3 regions of the Rossellomorea sp. ABR4_012 genome follow, and region 1 is predicted to be linked to each of the others. Evidence: riboswitches for the same ligand, from Rfam matches in the RefSeq annotation. Region 1 holds a riboswitch; each other region holds the start of a gene.
What was found. A riboswitch is a leader RNA that binds a small molecule or an ion and turns the genes downstream of it on or off. The one in region 1 is predicted to bind lysine.
Positions count from the first base shown of each region.

Region 2: linked by a shared signal. The riboswitch ahead of ACXAFV_RS05535 (Na+/H+ antiporter NhaC family protein) and the one ahead of ACXAFV_RS07335 (aspartate kinase) in region 1 are both predicted to bind lysine.
Region 3: linked by a shared signal. The riboswitch ahead of lysA (diaminopimelate decarboxylase) and the one ahead of ACXAFV_RS07335 (aspartate kinase) in region 1 are both predicted to bind lysine.

Region 1 is NZ_JBSWVK010000001.1:1,508,207-1,514,976, forward strand. Features, by position in the region: gene ACXAFV_RS07325 (hypothetical protein) at 1-36, shown strand, start outside; gene uvrC (excinuclease ABC subunit UvrC) at 33-1,805, shown strand; lysine riboswitch at 2,043-2,221, shown strand; gene ACXAFV_RS07335 (aspartate kinase) at 2,419-3,657, shown strand; gene ACXAFV_RS07340 (YslB family protein) at 3,724-4,161, opposite strand; gene ACXAFV_RS07345 (succinate dehydrogenase cytochrome b558 subunit) at 4,509-5,117, shown strand; gene sdhA (succinate dehydrogenase flavoprotein subunit) at 5,185-6,770, shown strand, end outside.
Region 2 is NZ_JBSWVK010000001.1:1,133,064-1,139,833, reverse strand. Features, by position in the region: gene ACXAFV_RS05540 (flavin monoamine oxidase family protein) at 1-732, opposite strand, end outside; gene ACXAFV_RS05535 (Na+/H+ antiporter NhaC family protein) at 904-2,466, opposite strand; lysine riboswitch at 2,581-2,763, opposite strand; gene yunB (sporulation protein YunB) at 3,186-3,950, opposite strand; gene ACXAFV_RS05525 (HD-GYP domain-containing protein) at 4,009-5,121, opposite strand; gene ACXAFV_RS05520 (hypothetical protein) at 5,300-5,608, opposite strand; gene ACXAFV_RS05515 (hypothetical protein) at 5,702-5,935, opposite strand; gene ACXAFV_RS05510 (YunC family protein) at 6,113-6,415, opposite strand; gene ACXAFV_RS05505 (bifunctional metallophosphatase/5'-nucleotidase) at 6,473-6,770, opposite strand, start outside.
Region 3 is NZ_JBSWVK010000002.1:321,368-328,137, reverse strand. Features, by position in the region: gene ACXAFV_RS11180 (M24 family metallopeptidase) at 1-702, opposite strand, end outside; gene ACXAFV_RS11175 (hypothetical protein) at 868-1,059, shown strand; gene ACXAFV_RS11170 (VOC family protein) at 1,253-1,648, opposite strand; gene ACXAFV_RS11165 (class I SAM-dependent methyltransferase) at 1,973-2,764, shown strand; gene lysA (diaminopimelate decarboxylase) at 2,867-4,153, opposite strand; lysine riboswitch at 4,271-4,446, opposite strand; gene ACXAFV_RS11155 (hypothetical protein) at 4,566-4,772, opposite strand; gene ACXAFV_RS11150 (hypothetical protein) at 4,832-4,960, opposite strand; gene ahpC (alkyl hydroperoxide reductase subunit C) at 5,809-6,372, shown strand; gene ahpF (alkyl hydroperoxide reductase subunit F) at 6,385-6,770, shown strand, end outside.

The sequences.
Region 1 (6,770 bases):
TATAAATGGGAAGATTTGAAGGGGGAGAGAGAGTGAATCGTGTCATTACAAATAAATTAGCCTTACTGCCCGATCAGCCTGGATGTTACTTGATGAAAGACAGGCAAGGCACGATTATCTACGTAGGCAAGGCAAAAGTATTGAAAAATCGTGTCCGTTCTTATTTCACAGGTTCCCATGATGCGAAAACACAGAGGCTGGTAGGGGAAATCGAAGACTTTGAATATATCATGACCTCTTCGGACCTGGAAGCTCTAGTACTAGAGATGAACCTGATTAAAAAATATGATCCTAAATACAACGTGATGCTGAAGGATGACAAAAGCTATCCATTCATTAAACTGACAAATGAACGCCACCCCCGCTTAATCACGACTCGCAAGGTGCAGCGGGGAAAAGGGAAGTACTTCGGGCCTTATCCGAATGTAGGTGCAGCAAATGAAACGAAAAAACTGCTGGATCGTCTATATCCACTGCGAAAATGTACAACCCTGCCTGACAGAGTCTGTCTCTATTACCATATGGGGCAATGCCTCGCCCCTTGTGTAAAAGAAGTAAGCAAGGAAACGTACAGGCAAATGACCGATGAAATTGCCCGATTCTTAAACGGGGGATACAAGGAAATCAAGAAGGAATTATCCGGAAAAATGAAGGAAGCTTCTGAAAACCTCGAGTTTGAACGAGCAAAGGAATTCCGTGATCAAATCCTTCACATAGAAGCAACGATGGAAAAGCAGAAGATGACGATGACGGATTTTACCGACCGTGATGTATTCGGTTTTGCAGTCGATAAAGGCTGGATGTGCGTACAGGTATTTTTTGTAAGGCAGGGGAAACTCATTGAACGCGATGTTTCGCTATTTCCTCTTTACAACGAACCGGAAGATGAATTCCTTACATTCTTAGGTCAGTTTTATTCAAAAGCGAACCATTTTAAACCGAGGGAGATCTTTCTTCCTGAGGAAATCGATGAAGAGCTGGCAGCGAAATTATTGGAAGTCAAAATCACACAGCCGAAGAGGGGAAAGAAAAAAGAACTGGTAAAATTGGCTGAGAAAAATGCCAAGCAGGCGCTTGATGAGAAATTCGCCTTGATTGAGCGGGACGAGGAGAGAACCATCAAAGCAATCGAAAGGTTAGGCGAGCAAATGGGAATCTATACGCCATTCCGGATCGAAGCATTTGATAACTCCAACATCCAGGGTTCCGCTCCTGTGTCGGCCATGATTGTCTTCATAGACGGAAAGCCTGCGAAGAAAGAATACCGAAAGTATAAAATCAAAACAGTTAAAGGGCCGGATGATTATGAATCAATGAGGGAAGTGGTGAGGAGAAGATATTCAAGAGTATTGAAGGATGGTCTTCCATTGCCGGATCTTATCATCATTGACGGGGGTAAAGGACAGATTGAAGCTGCGCGTGATGTGATTGAAAATGAACTGGGTCTAGATATACCTCTCGGCGGTCTGGCGAAGGATGAAAAACATCAGACATCTGAGCTGCTGTACGGTAACCCGCTGCAGGTCGTCCCTCTTGAAAAACGGAGTCAGGAATTCTATCTGCTTCAGCGGATCCAGGACGAAGTCCACCGCTTTGCCATCACCTTCCACCGCCAGCTCCGCGGGAAAAGCGTCTTCCAGTCAATACTGGATGAAATCGATGGTATCGGCCCCAAACGGAAAAAGCAGCTACTAAAGCATTTCGGTTCGATGAAGAAAATGAAAGAAGCAACTGTGGAAGAATTACAGGATATCGGTATTCCGGAGGCTGTTGCGAAGGTTTTGCATGAGAAGCTGCAGGAATGAAATAGATGTGTTTATTGCTCATTCGGGTGAAACGTTCGTTTCACCCGCTTTTCAGCTAATGCTGAAAAGTCCCAGATAAAATAAGAAAGCCAGAATCAAGCAAGCTTGGTTCAGGCTTTCTTATTTTATCTGAGAAATGAGCAATAAATTAAACGGAACTATTCTGAAAAAACTCATTGCTTCCATTTTTTTCGTGTGCTATAATTATCGATAATTTAAAACATTATCACTTTAAATAGTGGTGATAGAGGTGCGAACTTCAAGAGTACAGGCAAAGAGGAGTATGGGCTCCGTCGAGATGTCTGGAAAGGGGAGAGTCGCCGAAGTGGTGTTAGGCTCATACTAATTCCGCTGGTTCTGCGTTTAAGAAATGCAGGATTGTCAAGATGAATCAATCTTGGAGAGCTATCTCACAATGCCGATGAACGATTAAGTATTTTTTACTCTAAGTTCATAAAGCAATGAGATATCCGTCTCATTGCTTTTTTTATTATTTGGCATGGGACTGCCGGCGTTTAAGTCATTCAGCAGGCGCGGGATTTGTGCAGCAGTCAGATGATTCTCTTCAGAAAAAGATTTTATTTTTACACTCAAAGAGAAAGAAGGAGAAGCTGTGAGTATTATCGTTCAAAAATTCGGTGGAACTTCAGTAGGTTCTGTTGAAAAAATTCAAAATGTTGCGTCAAGGATTTTGGAGGAGAAGAATCGGGGAAATGATGTTGTCGTTGTCGTGTCCGCAATGGGTAAAACAACTGATACATTAGTCGGTTTAGCGAGGGAAATCACTTCTCACCCAAGTAAAAGAGAAATGGATATGCTTTTATCCACGGGCGAACAGGTGACAATTTCTCTATTGACGATGGCATTGCTGCAAGCCGGTCAGGAGGCCATTTCGTATACTGGATGGCAGGCCGGGATCGAAACAGAATCTGTTCATAGTAATGCACGTATCACCAATATCCATACCGAGAAAATGACAACACAGCTTCAGAGCGGAAAGATCGTTATCGTAGCAGGGTTCCAGGGAATGACGCCATCCGGGGAAATCACCACACTTGGGCGCGGAGGATCCGACACGACAGCAGTGGCAATCGCAGCTGCATTAAAAGCTGACCGCTGTGATATTTATACCGATGTCGACGGCGTCTATACGTCTGACCCGCGGTATATCGAAGGTGCCCGAAAACTGCCTTCCATTTCGTATGATGAAATGCTTGAGCTAGCCAATTTAGGTGCAGGGGTCCTTCATCCGCGGGCGGTTGAATTTGCAAAAAATTATCAAATCCCATTAGAAGTCAGATCTAGTCTTGAAAAAGTGGAAGGTACGTATATTGAGGAGGAAGCAAGCATGGAACAGAATTTAGTGGTAAGAGGTGTCGCATTCGAAGACGAAATTGTACGGGTGACTGTGTTTGGACTCGGAAATGCCCTGACAGGCTTGTCTTCAGTATTCACCACACTTGCTAAGAATCATTTGAACGTAGACATCATCATCCAGAGCCAGACAGACCGGAATACTACAAATCTATCTTTTTCAATCAAGGAACATGACCTCGATGATGCATTGGCTGTATTGGATAAGAATCAGGGAGAATTGGGGTTTACTCATATCGAACATGAACGGGATCTTGCCAAGGTATCCATTGTCGGATCAGGGATGATATCAAATCCAGGAGTGGCTGCAGAAATGTTCGAAGTCCTTGCTCAAAATGACATTGTCGTCAAAATGGTCAGTACGTCTGAAATCAAGGTGTCGGCTGTAGTCGATCAGAAAAATATGCAGAAAGCTGCAGGAGTCTTACATACGGCTTTCAAACTGGATGCCGTCCAAGTTGAAGAAGTGACGCTGTAAACTAAAAAGGGTTGACTCCTCATCAGAGTCAACCCTTTTCCCATTCATCTATTCGTTCATGCGCCGCTATTCAACTTTATCTTTTTCATCCCAGCGGGCGGTGATCTTCACGGATTGATTACGTTTATGTATCTCGTCTGCTGCTTCGGTCGTGCATTTCTTTTGGAGCTGGATCTGCTCTGCAAGAAAGCCTGCTTCCAATTTGAATGTAACGTCTGACTGTAGTGATAAGCGTCTTTCGACAAATGAACCGCGCAGTTCAAAGGTCATTTCGTTTTTCTTTTGTTCGACAACCGTTAACGTTCCCCAGCCTGCCTCATCAAAAAAGGATGAGCATTCATCCATTGATTGAAGGGGGAATTTTCTGGAGAGCTGCTTGCCTCCCCAATATAAAATCTCGGGAGTATGTTTTCCTAAAATATCCGGGAGCAGGATGTCCCTTATCATTTCATAGCCGAAAATTGGAACGGTTGGTTCGTAGATTTCTTCTTTTTTCTGTTCCAAGTAAATCCCCTCTTTCTATAAAACTATTATATACATGTATGGAAGAATAATCATCCCAAACATGTAAAATGGAAGTTGGGATATTTTGGTGGTATAATGATTTTGTTTAATAATTAGAATTTTCTAACTATTAAACATGGATTTAACTGGTTTTATTCATTATCTTTTTATTAAAAATATTTTAGCGATATTGTCGAATTTATGTATCCGTTTTCTTGACGCTTCCACTCTATGGGAGTAAAATGAAACTTGTCACATAATTGTTACAACATAAAATATGTATCGTAGTCTAATGAGGATGTTGATTAGAAAACGGCCTCATATTTTATGATTAAGGGGGGTAAATCATGGCTGGAAATCGAGAATTCAATTATCGCAGGCTTCATTCATTACTAGGTGTTATTCCAGTTGGATTATTTTTAACTCAACATTTAGTCGTGAACCATTTTGCAACAGGCGGGGAAGAATCATTTAATCAAGCGGCACATTTTATGGAAAGTCTGCCTTTCCGTTATTTCCTTGAAATCTTTATCATCTTCCTACCATTGTATTTCCATGCAATCTATGGAATTTACATTGCGTTCACATCTAAGAATAACGCCACTAAATACGGCTATTTCCGCAACTGGATGTTCCTGCTTCAGCGTGTTTCAGGGGTAATCACGTTTATCTTTGTGACATGGCATGTATGGGAAACAAGGGTTGCTGCTGCATTCGGAGCGGAAGTGAACTTTCAAATGATGGAAAACATTTTATCTAATCCACTCATGCTCGTATTTTATGTTATTGGTGTACTATCAACGATCTTCCACTTTGCCAATGGCTTATGGTCATTCTGTGTAAGCTGGGGAATCACCGTTTCACCGCGTTCTCAATTAATAGCTACATATGTAACAATCGGAATTTTTGTAGCGTTATCGGTAGTTGGTATGCGCGCAATCTTCGCATTTGTATAAGAGAAGAAAATATAGAAGTCTGATAGATATCAGCTGGCAACTTTGGTAGGAAAAGGAGTGAGTCACGATGAGTAAAGGCAAAATCATTGTAGTCGGCGGCGGATTAGCCGGCTTGATGGCCACAATCAAAGCAGCAGAAGTTGGAGCGGAAGTAGATTTATTCTCACTTGTACCCGTTAAGCGTTCCCACTCTGTCTGTGCTCAAGGTGGTATAAATGGAGCCGTTAACACGAAAGGAGAAGGGGATTCTCCTTGGGAACATTTTGATGATACTGTATACGGAGGGGACTTCTTAGCGAATCAGCCTCCTGTTCAAGCAATGACAGAAGCAGCACCGGGTATTATTCACCTGCTTGACCGTATGGGAGTCATGTTCAACCGTACGCCGGAAGGTCTGCTCGATTTCCGACGTTTTGGAGGAACTCAGCATCACCGTACTGCGTTTGCCGGTGCAACAACAGGGCAGCAGCTTCTTTATGCATTGGACGAGCAGGTCCGCCGTCATGAAGTAGCGGGTCTTGTGAACAAATTTGAAGGATGGGAGTTCCTCGGAGTGGTCGTGGATGACGAGGGAATTGCACGAGGAATCGTTGCCCAAAATCTTCAGACGATGGAAATCAAGTCGTTTGCAGCAGACGCTGTGATCATGGCGACAGGGGGACCTGGAATTATCTTCGGTAAGTCCACGAACTCTGTCATCAATACCGGTTCTGCGGCATCCATCGTGTATCAGCAAGGTGCTTACTATTCAAACGGTGAGTTCATCCAAATCCACCCGACAGCGATCCCTGGAGACGACAAACTGCGTCTGATGAGTGAATCTGCACGTGGTGAAGGCGGACGTGTATGGACGTATAAAGATGGTAAGCCGTGGTACTTCCTTGAAGAAAAGTATCCTGCATACGGAAACCTTGTACCTCGTGATATCGCAACACGTGAAATCTTCGACGTATGCGTAAATCAGAAGCTTGGTATCAACGGAGAAAACATGGTATACCTTGATTTATCTCATAAAGATTCCAAGGAGCTTGACATCAAACTTGGCGGAATCATTGAAATCTATGAAAAATTCATGGGTGATGACCCACGTAAAGTACCGATGAAAATCTTCCCTGCCGTTCACTATTCAATGGGTGGACTATGGGTTGATTATGATCAAATGACGAATATTCCTGGTTTGTTTGCAGCTGGTGAGTGTGATTATTCCCAGCATGGTGCTAACCGCTTAGGAGCTAACTCACTACTGTCAGCGATTTACGGAGGTATGGTGGCAGGGCCTAACGCTGTTAAGTATATTTCTGGACTGGAGAAAACAGTCGAAAGCGTTCCTTCTTCCGTATTCGACCGCTACGTGAAGCAAGAAGAAGAAAAATGGAATAACATCATGTCCATGGATGGTACCGAAAATGCATACGTGATCCATAAAGAGCTTGGTGAATGGATGACAGATAATGTAACCGTTGTACGTCACAATGATAAGCTGAAAGAAACGGATGCCAAAATCCTTGAACTGATGGAGCGCTACAAAAACATCAATATCAATGATACGGCTAAATGGAGCAACCAAGGGGCTATGTTTACCCGTCAGCTGTGGAATATGCTTCAGCTTGCACGTGTAATCACAATCGGGGCACTTAACCGTAATGAAAGCCG
Region 2 (6,770 bases), 380 kb from region 1:
TATTTCATAAAACTTTATTTTTTCACTGAATATCGGGTAAATGATGTCCGTTATTATATCTATGAAAGAGAAGTTAGGGAAGCCTTCAATCCCCAGCATGACAGCAATTTTCCGCACTGCGTTCTCTGAAAGTGATTTCCCATACGGATTGGCAAGTAAATAATCGCCCATGGAGTAAGTGGAAAATTTCTGCTTCAACTCATCCTTCTGTTCTTGAGTGCTGGCGGAATACACATCAAAGAAAGGCCGGGTCGCCTCAAGGAAAAGCTCAGTTGCGCTCTTTCCTTTTTCTTCTCCTTCAAGAGGGAAGCCCAATATATCCGGATTTCTTCTATACTCCTTTTTCGAGACCAGGACATTGTTTACAAATAACATATCCTGAGGGGTGGAATTCAAGAAGCGATTAACAGGGAGATTAAATCTATTGATGTATTCGAATACAAGCTCATGATTTTCAGGGATCCTCATCGCCCCAAAATCAAGGTAATTTCCGTACGTAAATGGTTCTCGTACCGTATAGACCCTGCCGCCTATCCGATCATTCCCTTCTAAAACGATCACTTTATGACCAGCTCTTTTAAGCAGGGATGCCGCAACCAGCCCAGACATCCCCGCTCCTAATATCAATACACGTTTTGGGTCCGACTCAGTTTCCGGCAGCCCGTTTCTTACAATGGATAATAAGTCTTGGGGATAGTGCAAGTCATCATAACCAATCACCTTTACCTTCACGTCAACTCACCTCTCTCCTCCTATAGATATGAGAAAATGGGGACTGGTAGAAGCATGTCTAATGACTTATCTTCTATTTAATGGAAGATTTAGTCAACATGTGCTTCTAAGCCCTGGAGCTGGACAACAAAAAAACCAGAAGCAAATCTGCCTCTGGTTTTTGGAGTGCACTTATTGTGAAACTGTTGTATCTGAACTCTTTCCTTTTATAAATCCAAGAGCCGCGACCAGCACGATGACTACGAGTAATCCAAGCAGGGTGCTTCCGGTGAATCCTAATACGAGGTAACCGATCGAAGCTGCCACTGCGCCGATGAGTGCATACGGAATCTGCGTGAGTACGTGGTCGATATGATTGCTTCCGGCTCCGGTTGAAGACAGGATCGTAGTATCGGAAATTGGTGAACAATGGTCTCCAAGGACCGCACCTGCTAAAACAGCTGCCATTGCAGGAAGTAAGACACTTACATCGGTTGCTGCTGCGATTTCTCCCGCAATCGGAAGCAGGATTCCGAATGATCCCCAGGAAGTCCCTGTAGAGAATGCCATGACGCCGGCCACCAAGAATAGCAGCACAGGCAGGATCTCAACTGGCATGTTCGATTTTTCAACCAATCCAGCTAAATACGTTCCTGTTTGAAGCTCATCGATCAGAGTGACGATCGCCCATGCAAAGATAAGGATGTAAACAGCAGGAAGCATGGATTTGATTCCTTCGACAACTGCTGTTCCAGCTGCGCTTCCTCCAACTCCCTTCAAGCTGACTTGGCGGAAGAAAAGAATAAATGCAATTGCCAATGCGAATAAACTTCCATATAATAATGATTTTGTAACATCTGTATTTTCAAATACAGGGAGGATATCAAACGAACCAACTGCCTTATATCCCGTCCATAGCATCATACCGACTGTTCCGACAACCAGGGCGATGATCGGCCATGCCAGATCACCGACCGAACCTTTAGAGCTTACAGGCAGGTCGTTCTTAAGTTCACCCGGGATATCTTTATTCGGGTCATAAAGATTTCCAGTCGAAATCGCTCTTTCTTCATGTTCCTTCATTTTCCCGAAATCAAATCCTCTGTAAGCAACGATCAACACTAATAGTAGAGCTGCCCATACATAGAGGTTCATTGGGATCATTTGTATGAATGCTGAGAAAGCTGTGTATTCAGTGATGCTGTGTGCGGCAAGAATCGATCCGATGATACCGATGATATATGCTCCCCAGCTTGATACCGGTGAAACCACACAGACCGGAGCCGATGTCGAGTCAATGATATAAGCGAGTTTCGCACGTGAGATTTTGTGGCGGTCCGTAATCGGTCTAGCAACCTGTCCGACCGCAAGCGCATTGAAATAATCATCAATGAAGATAATGATACCTAAAACAGCCGCCAATAATTGCGCGCCTCTTCTTGTCTTCACCCGTTTCATTGCCCATTCACCGAATGCTCGGCTTCCGCCTGAAATGTTAACGAAAGCTGTGATGACTCCAAGAATCAATAGGAATAAAATGATGTACACATTCCAGGTATTCAATGCACCGTCGGAGACGAAAATGCCCTTGACGGCTTCCCATATCTTACTGAATGTGCCTGTGATTGAGAAATCTGTGATAAGAAGTGCTGAAGCGATGATCCCTACACCCAGCGAAAGCAGTACGCGTCTCGTCAAGATAACCATCAGAATGGCTAAAAGGGGCGGGATGATTGAATAAATCGTGTTTTCCATAATGTCCTCCTCCTATTTGATAGGGGGGAACCTCATAGCATGACAGAGGAATAAAAAAAGGCAATGATAGAGGATCCTATCATTACCTTTAATAAGTAATGTAAGTGCTCCATCACGATCTGTAGCTCCCCATCATAGAGTATCCCCTATAATGACAGTGTTACCCTTTTTCAAGATAACCCCAGCAAATATACTTTTGACAAGTATATCAGCTTCGGCAAAGGTTCCCTTTCATCTGTTCTCTCAGTTGTCATCCTCAAACAGCTTACTCTTGAACCCTGCACCTCTACCCCATCGGATTGATGATGTGGTTATAATATTAAAATTTCCTTTTTAAATATATCAAACTATCATTATTTTGACAACTTTTTATTCGGGATGGGGGATGGGCAGGTTTTTCCATCCGTGATTACCGCAATTGATTTCCTTGCAAGACTTCGCTTTCCGCTGGCAGTTGGTGAGCCTTTTTGGTCGTATAGATTTGAGGGGTTCCATCTGTCCAGCTGCAGGTTAGAGGCACATGTCATAACCCAAACCGACCAAGAAGGCAAAGAGCGCGTTCATGGCCGATTCGTCTTATGCCACCCGCCTCTCTTCAAAGCCCTTCCGCTTTTCTGTTAGGAGTCTTCGTCTTGCACTCCAATCAATTGATGGAACCTGCTGAAATCTTCAGATCATTTATTAGCAAAAAAGTAAACATTGAAATCAGAAAACCTAAATCAGTTCGTCGGGATTTCAATCGATGGTGATGCACCGTCGCCGCTGTTATTGAAAAACTGAGGAACATCTAGATGAACAGTATCCATAGCGATTAATACATCCTGTTTGATGGTTTCTGTTTTGGTTGCAAATGGGATGATGATTTGGACATTTACGGTCAGGGTCACATAGACCTTGACGAGAGCATTGTTTATCCCGAACTCTTCTACCGTATGTTTGATGTCCGAACGCACGTCCCCGATAGAATGGAACCTGATCGGAACTTTAGGTCCCAAGTTCCCGAGTAAGGCATTGTTTGTAGCCTGACCAAGAGGAACGGAATAAACGATTCCTTCATCCGCCTTTGTTCCTTCCTCGTCTATTTCAATGTCGGTGATGTATTCCAGATTTTCGATATTTCCTTTTTCAGCTTCCTTTAAATATAATTGTACTAAATTAGTGATTTCTCCCTGAACGCGGTTGATGTTCTGTGTATTGAAACTGAGAGAGACCACCTCCCCTTCTGCATTTTTTACTTCTTCTGTTATCTCCTCTAACTCAATGGATCCGGCCACTTTTTTGTTGATCGCTTTATTGATGACCATCGTACCGATTCTGCTCGTTTGCGTTTCTGCATAGGCAAGCAGGGTTGGCTTCAAACCCAGGTTTACGATCCAAAGACCCGCTCCTGTGGAAAAGATAAAGAAAACGATGGTAATGATCATCACGTGGCGAAAAGGCAGCGGTCCTCCTCTTCGGGGTTTGTGTGTTTTAAACTTTGACAAAAAAATCCCCCCTTACAAGCTATTCTTATGCTCTTTAAGGAGGGTTTAACGCAAAAATTTATTTTATTTTAGTGGCTGCTGGTTCATAATCGGCATCAAAACCGACGATGACCTTATCAAGCTCGTTCCGCAAGTCCAATTCATAAGGAGAATAAAGCTCTTCCCCTTTTTCTTCAATCACCCGAATGACTGGCCTGTCCGTCAGACCTTTATTCTGACCAGTGACAATCCCTTTTTTTCCGTCGTTCAATTCAACAACCATCCCGTTCGGATAAATCGCGACGGATCTCCTGAACGCTTCGATGACATTCATGTCAAATAAGGAACCCGACCCTGCGTAAAGGATTTCGAGCGCTTCATGAGGAAGCATGGCTTTACGATACACGCGATTGGATGTCATCGCATCGAAGACGTCTGCGACTGCAATAATTTTAGCAAAAGGATGTATATCATCCCCTTTTAGTCCCCGGGGATATCCTGATCCGTCTAATCTTTCATGATGCTGATATGCGCAATGAGCCACCAGCAGAGATACAGACTGAAGTTTTCTAAGAATATCAAAGCCGTGCTCGGTATGTTTCTTGACTTCAAGGAATTCTTCTTCTGTAAGTCTTCCTGGTTTCATAAGAATGTCTTCAGAAACCAGCATCTTACCAACATCATGAAGAATCGCCCCTATTCCGAGCTCTTCCAGCTGTTTTGGGGAAAGATTCAGTTCAATCCCGATCGAAAGAGTATATAAAGTTACATTGAATGAATGATGAAATACGTAAGAATCATATGTAAAGACGTCAGTCAGAACGGTCAGCAGCTCGTCATTTGCCTTTACTTCCTTTAAGACAACATCGATAATTTGCTTTAATTGTTTAGCACTGTCCTCTAATACAACTAAATTCTGAGGCATCTTTGCTTCATTGATCCGGCTGAACACATTTTCAATACCCGCAACCGCTTCATGCCTTACTTTGCTCGGTACAGACTCAGTCACTTTAATACCGTCAGACAGAGAATCTTCAATATAGACATACTGAATATTAAGTTCCTGCAACCGGTAAATCATCCGTTCCGTGATCGCAACATTTTGCTGGATCAGCGCATGACCCCTTACATTATATACAGTTGTCGCCATAACCATTCCCGGCCTCAAAGCCCTAGTTGATATCAGCCTCATAGAATTCTCCTATGTAATTCTTTCATTTTTCGACATATTTTACTAGTACCTCCATTATAATGGATAAAAAGGCCGATGCAAGCTGAATTTAAGCAAAACATAGTAAATATTCATGAAAGAATATTAAGCGGATGTAAAGGTGGGGCATGTCTATGCAGGTTGAAGGGGATTTTTAGAATTAGTTATTCAGTACCCACGCTTCCTTCAATGTCTCTGAGGCAATGTAGTCTACATTCAGCATGTCAGCAGTCTTTTCTTTCAATTCTGTCCCTTCTTTCTCAGAGAACGTACTTTTATCCAGAATGGTATCATAAAAATCAGTGATGTCCTTCTTCAAGTGAGCGGATTCCTTATTTGCTGCACCCGTATTCACTAATTGCTTTAACCTATCAAAAGTCAGTCCATATCTCTCATTCTCGTATCCGAATAATTCGACCATTGCATTGTGAAACTTCAAGCTATGTAAATAATCTCTTTCTTCAACCAAGAATTTGCTTACTGTCAGAGTCTCGGTTATAAGCATCTTTGTTCTGAATGTAAAATATAAAATTTTATAGAGCTTTAACACTTCAAGCGACAGTTAAGCATCGTGAATGACTTCATCTAGGTCGTCAAGAACCACGAATTCACTGATATCGTGGCTGACATTGAAAAGTGATTTTTTATAAAACATCACGGCATGTAAGCGCTGATGCTGAAATATCATTTCAGGACCCGCCCCAGCTACACGGGAACGTTTAGTATAAGGTTTAACAGCTTTGCGCTGGGTCCTTGTCAATGGGTACATCATTTGAATCCCAATTTTATCATGCATATTTACACCTCTATATAGAACTAGTTTCCCTCATTCTACCGAAGAAAGGACGTGTCTTCTATACATAGTGTAAAATTTCATCACTACCGCAAATCAAGGCTTAAAGCATGGGTTGCAATGATCCAATATAAAAAAGCTTCCATGCACATGGCATAGAAGCAATCATCCCATCAAGGTTTACAGCATTTTCAATAATGCATCGCGACCGATCATACCCGGACTTATTCCACGGTTTTCCGCTTCAATCGTCACCGATTCAAGGGGAGCATCCAGAAGCTGGTCGATCGTTTTGACTCCCACGGCTCTGCCAGCAATGATTCCTCTGTCACTTAATTTTTCATTGAGTAAAGCAACATCCAGTGCCCCGCACATGATATATCCCTTATCGCTCGTCACGACGAGCAGGTTAGTTTTCGGTAACGCAACAGAAATAGCTAAAAAGGTATGTCCTTGAATGGTAATCGGAGAAAGATTCATCATTCTGCATCACTCCTCTCAACTCATATGTATGATAAGAGCGGAAGAACGGTGAAACATTTACTGACCTAATTTCCAGGCAAGGATATCCCTTAGGAACTCCGGCATAAAGTATTTCTTCTCCAGCCTCTGTAGATCAGGAAAGAAGTGTCCAAATGTGAACATATCAGGGATTGCAAGCTTATAGATTTTTTTGGGGTTTAACGGCTCCCCTTTGATATACATGCTTTGTTTATCTTCTTCGAAAGCAATATCGGTATACACAAACTCACCCATGATTTTCCCCCTGAAGCCGAGCCCTTTCAGCTGCAGATGCGGCCATTCTTCATTAAACGTCTGTTTGATGATTTCCTTAAGT
Region 3 (6,770 bases), on a different contig from region 1:
TTGAAGATCGACTGTTGGGTAAAAAGAGGTCTCCAGTCCAAGGTCCAGCACCCGCTGCCGGATCCAGTCCACCACATCTTCAGTTGTCGTGATCCCCGGATGGATAACCCTTGACGATAACGCCTCCTTTGAAATCTTCCTAGCGAGTTCAGCAATCGCAGGATACGCCTTCATTTCCTTACCGCTCCTGTTCGAAAGCCAATCGACAATCAAATACTGTGCACTCACAAACCGGTCACTATAATCACTCAAGACCATTTGCAAATGTTCAAAATAAGAATGACTCAGCCCATCACTCGCAGCGAACGTATGGGAATAATTCAACCCGACCCTATCCGGATCGCACTCCTCAACCGTGTTCTTAAGACACTCCCACTGGTCCCCCTCTGCCCTGTTCCAAATCCTTTCATAAAAAGGCTCGAAGCTTGGATTCGGATGGATGACCCAGCGCTTTAATTGCTCACCCTCATCCAGCCAAAAGACCAATATGGTCAATCTCCTCGAACTGTCGATTGCAGAGGGGTAGAGCGTTTTCAACACCGGATCCTCATGATACTCCCGCCCGACCACAATCCACATATCGAGTCCATGCTTCTTCATCAATGCCGGCAACAGCGCATTCAGGCGGTGGAAAAGCCAGCGGTTCTGGATTTCTTCCCTTTTTTTCAACGGCAGAATCAAGGATAACGATTCATTCTTCACGGTCATATCTCCTCCACGTATCTATTTCTATAACCCTTCGACAAAGTCCGGTGATTTCCTTTAAACAGTCTAAAAAGTAAAAACCTCCATGGTGACGTGAACGTCTAATCCACATGGAGGAATTTACTATTTTCCATCGAAACAAAGATACATGGGGGAATACAATTGAAAAAATATCTGAAACCATTTTTAGCCTTAGAATGGATCACCGTCATTGGGGCATCAGCGGCCTTATATTTCAAGTGGGATTTTCCGCTTTATTTATGCATAGGTATCATATTATCAGCAGCTGTTCTTACTCTATTATTCTCGAGACACGATGAAAAGAAAGAAGAAGAGATGAATAATGAACAGTAGTCACTTCCTGACTGGAGGGTTTTTATGGACATGATCATTGATATGCTCCTTGGAGTGGGTGTTGTCTTTTTACTATTACTATCCTTTTTGGTATTCACAATTTATAACAATAAAAAGTAGTCACTTAAAGAAGGTGCCTGCCTCCATGTACAAACCACGTACAGAAGGACAGGCACCCTTTTAGCATCTACAATTATTTCGCATTCTCATCCGGCTGATGAATCCCGAAAATATTCCCCTCAGGATCCGTGTAATACCCCTGCCAAGCCATTCCAGGCAGGGCATATTTAGGCACGCCTACCTGGCCGCCAAGTTCAAGGATCTTTTTCTCCACTGCATCATAATCCTCAACACCCATCGTACACGCATACCCATTCAACGGATGACCAGCCTCAGGACGAGGACCTTTGCGCTTCATCAGCGCACCATTGATCCCGGGCACACTCTCATCACCCGTCACAGCCCCGAAATAAGGCATCCCTGCGTATTCGCTCCAATCTTCAAACTTCCACCCGAATACTTCACCATAAAACGCCTTTCCCCGTTCCACATCATCCACATGAATTTCGAAATGCACTAATCGTCCCATTTGATCCCCTCCGCTAATTCATTCGTTTAATAATTCTGATAAATTCTGGTTTGCCTCTTTATAGTAAACGATGTCTGCCTGAATGTTCAATGATAGATTGGAAACGTTAGCATAAATATGAAACTTCCCACCTGCATCGATCGTATCTATAGTAGCTATATAAATACACTGAGTGAGGTGTTGAACATGTATTTCAGGATTTTTCATAAATCAAGCAGATTCACTAAAATAGCACTATTGACTGTTACTGTACTTCTGCTCCTTGGCGGGCTGTCATTGCTTGTTCTTTAAGGAATCACTCACAAATCACTGGAGGGAGAAACCTTGGGTTCATTAGGAGATCAATATAAAAATTCCTCGAAACTAAATACACGGATAAACATTCACGAAAAATTTAGTGAAAATAAAGTTGATTGGCACAGCTGGCTCTTTGAACAGTTAACAATTCCTCTAACTAGCAGAATCCTTGAAATCGGATGTGGAGACGGCACCTTTTGGCTTAAAAACAGGGAACGAATCAATGACAGTTGGAACATCACACTCTCTGACCATTCTGAAGGTATGGTCGATTCCGCTAAAAAGAATTTAACAGGGCTGCCTGAAATCCAGTACCGGCAATTCAATATCGAGGATATTCCTTTTGAAGATAACCGCTTTGATATCATCATCGCCAATCATATGCTGTATCATGTTTCTGATAGGCGAAAGGCATTGAAAGAAGTCCGGCGTGTGTTAAAACCAGATGGTACATTTTACTGTTCTACCATAGGGGTCGATCACATGAAAGAATTTGGAGAACTGCTGAAACAGTTTGATCGAAATTTAGATTATCCTTCAGCCAGGAAGAACGCCTTGAAATTTGGAATAGAAAACGGGCGGGATCAGCTCGGGGGCTTTTTCAACGAGATTGTATTTAAAGGGTTTCCTGGAGGGTTGAACATTACAGACGAAGAAGCAATTGTAGATTACCTGCTTTCTTCAAACACAGGGTTAAATAAATCCCTGGTCGATGACACATTATCATCGTTTATTGATTTTCTGGCATCTGTAAAAGAATCCAATAATGGGGCTATCAAGATCACAAAGTCGACAGGATTGTTTGAATCATCAAACTGACCATGCAAAAAAACGATCAGATGGCCACTGATCGTTTTTTATTATTTAAATAAGGGTCTATCCAGCTTCATCCGAGGTGCTGACCAGCAATAATCCATTTACCTACCGATCCAGCCTCACCAAATCCGCATAACTCTCACGCTCAATCACCACACGCGACTCCCCGTCCTTAACAAACACAACGGCAGGGCGCGGAATCCGGTTATAATTGTTCGCCATCGAATACCCGTAAGCACCCGTACTGAACACAGCGAGTGTGTCACCGAAATTCACCGGAGGCAGCTTCAGATCCCAGATGAGCATGTCGCCGGACTCGCAGCATTTACCAGCGATGCTGACAAGCTCCGTGCACTCTTCATTCGGACGATTCGCCAGCACTGCATGATATTTTGCTCCGTAAAGAGCCGGGCGCAGATTATCGGTCATGCCGCCATCCACCGACACATAGGTGCGCACATCAGGAATGATTTTCTTCGATCCGACCTTGTACAGAGTGGTACCCGCTTCCGCCACGATGCTGCGGCCCGGCTCGATCCATACTTCCGGCAGCGGATAACCGTTCTCACCGAAGCTTTCCTTCACGCTGTCCGTGATTGCTCTGACATACTCGGAAATCGGAAGCGGCTTGTCTTCTTCCGTATAGCGGACCCCGAATCCTCCGCCGATATTCAGGACAGGCAGCGTGACGTCGCACTCCAGTCTCAACCCTTGAAGGAAATCAGACAGCACCGTGATTGCCTGCTGGAATCCGTCCAGTTCAAAGATCTGCGAACCGATATGGGAATGGATCCCGAGCACCGTATAATTCGGCTTGCAAAGGGCAATCTGCATCGCGCGGTCAGCCTGTCCGGTCGAAATCCCGAAGCCGAACTTCGAATCATCCTGCCCCGTCATGATGTAATCATGGGTGTGTGCTTCAACGCCCGGCGTCACACGAAGCAGGATGTTCACCTGCTGCTCGCGCTCTTTCGCCAGCTCATGCAAGAGTTCAAGCTCAAGGAAACTGTCAACCACAAAGCAGCCGATCTCCGCATCAAGCGCCATCATTAGCTCTTCCTCGGACTTATTATTCCCGTGAAAATGAATCCGCTCTGCCGGGAACCCGGCTTTAAGCGCCGTGTACAATTCCCCTCCGGACACGACATCCAGCGACAGGTCCTCCTCTTCGGCAAGCCTTACCATTTCCTTGCACAAAAACGCCTTGCTCGCATACGCGACCTGGAACCCGAGTCCGCTCTCGATGAACGCCTCGCGGAACGAGCGCGCCTTCCCCCGGATCATTTCCTCATCATATACCATCAGCGGCGTGCCGTACGCTGCGGTAAGCTCGCCCGTACTCATCCCGCCGATCTCCAACTGTCCCTGTACATTCGTTTCCATTGCTGTCATATCGAATCTCCTCCTGAAATCCCTCCGAAAAAACCACACAAAAAAACCGTATGAAGCGATGCTCATACGGTTTCCTGATCAAAACGAAGAACGTTCTGAAGAATTCTGTATTAACATCTCTTCAATAGTTCTCCACAACGTGACCATTGTGACAGTCTGACACTTATTCAATGCCAGCCCAACAGGAAACCGATTGGCTGTTTCCCGTTTCGGCGATCTGCCTTTCACTTCCCATCCCAGGATCCATCATCCTCAAGGTAGCTACTCCTCATTCTCGCGCCTCTATTATCAGAGAGTATGTTTATAGTTTTGTATGGCAACTATACCACTATGGTGGAAAAATTGTCAATCTATTAAAGCTATATTCTTACTTTCATTCAGGCGGCCACCCCTTCGACCGTAACTCATACATTCATCCAAGGAGCGCTTCCTTCACATATTCCATTATTTCCTCTTTCACTTCTTCAATCGATTCATCTAACAATTCACCCGTAATTTTACTTCCCGGCAACGCTTTTGATATCGGCACACCAAATACAGAACGTTCACACACCCATATTTTTATCACATGCAAATCAATGAGCTCTCCTCCCTTTTCAGCAATGCCGACTGAAAGCAACGAACTGTATCCAGGCTTAAAATGGTCCTCCCCCTCTTGATTGAACCGAGCTTCAAAGTCTAGATCCTTTTCTTCAAAAACAGGTATGTACTGATCCGCCAATCTTTAGAGTAATCCATTAATGCCCATTCAATACGTTTTATTTTCACTTTGAGTTCTTCATCAAAATCATTTTGTTCATATTTCATATCGACCTCAGCCCCTCAATTAGGAATACTAGAATATATTCAGCACTACTAATTAGAACCCTTCTTAAACTTGTAATAGCAGGGACATTCCTTTTACTATGTTGAATACTATAAATTAAGTGTAAAGATACAAACCATATTCTTCATTTATAGAATAGGTTTAGCCTTTTTTGAGAAATAAGTTATTGAGACGAGAAACATAGCCACTCTCTCTGCAGGTATTGCGCCGAAATCCAAATAATTGCGCCACTTTCAAAATAATTGCGCCGGTTTCCATATAATTGCGCCACTTTTAAAATAATTGCGCCGGTTTCCATATAATTGCGCCACTTTCAAAATATTTGCTCCGGATTCCATATAATTGCGCCACTTTCAAAATATTTGCCCCGAAATCCAAATAATTGTGCCACTTTCAAAATAATTGCCCCGAAATCCAAATAATTGCGCCACTTTCAAAATAATTGCGCCGGATTCCATATAATTGTGCCACTTTCAAAATAATTGCGCCGGTTTCCATATAATTGCGCCACTTTCAAAATTATTGCGCCGGATTCCATATAATTGCGCCACTTTCAAAATAATTGAGCCGGATTCCATATAATTGCGCCAAGTCCGCAATATCGTAGATTCAACCTTCCAATCCGGATAAACTTTCCCCCACAACGATATAGAGCGAAAATGGAAGATGTCCCTCCCCCAGCCACACCGATAGTCTATTTATATAAATAATCAAATCTTCTTCCTTGACATTTCCCCCAGCTTATATAATAATGAATATCGAATTAGAATTATTATAAACTATTAATAATTCTCAATCCCACATACTACTTTTAGGAGGAATTTACATTATGTCTTTAATCGGATCAGAAGTAAAACCATTCACAGCACAAGCATACAAAGATGGTGAGTTCATCACTGTCACTGACGAAAGCCTGAAAGGTCAATGGAGCATTTTCTGCTTCTACCCTGCAGACTTCACATTCGTATGCCCTACAGAACTTGAAGACCTTCAAAATAACTACGACGCTCTTAAAGAGCTTGGCGTAGAAGTATATTCCGTTTCTACAGATACTCACTTTACACATAAAGGCTGGCACGACAGCTCTGAAAAAATCGGTAAAATCAAGTATGCGATGATCGGGGATCCATCTCAAACAATCACTCGCAACTTCGAAGTACTTAACGAAGAAGAAGGTCTTGCTGACCGCGGTACATTCATCATCGATCCGGATGGTGTCATCCAAACAGTTGAAATCAATGCAGGCGGCATCGGCCGTGACGCAGATATCCTAATCAGCAAAATCAAGGCTGCACAATATGTGCGCACAAACCCAGGCGAAGTTTGCCCGGCTAAATGGCAGGAAGGTTCTGAAACACTTAAGCCAAGCCTTGACTTAGTTGGTAAATTATAAGGAGTGCAGTAAATCATGCTCGAAGCAGATATTAAGGCACAATTAGAACAGTACCTGCAAATGATGGAAGGCGATATCGTCCTGAAAGTCTCAGCAGGTGAAGATGAAACTTCAAAGGACATGCTGGCTCTCGTAGAAGAGCTGGCTTCTATGTCCTCTAAGATATCAGTCGAAAAATCTGAACTTCCAAGAACGCCAAGCTTCAGCGTGAATCGTGCCGGAGAGGAAGATACCGGGGTCCATTTCGCCGGTATCCCGCTCGGACACGAATTCACATCATTGGTGCTTGCCCTTCTTCAAGTCAGCGGCAGACCGCCGAAAGTTGACCAAAGCGTCATCGATCAGATCAAGAGCATCAAAGGCGAACATCACTTTGAAACGTATGTCAGCCTGAGCTG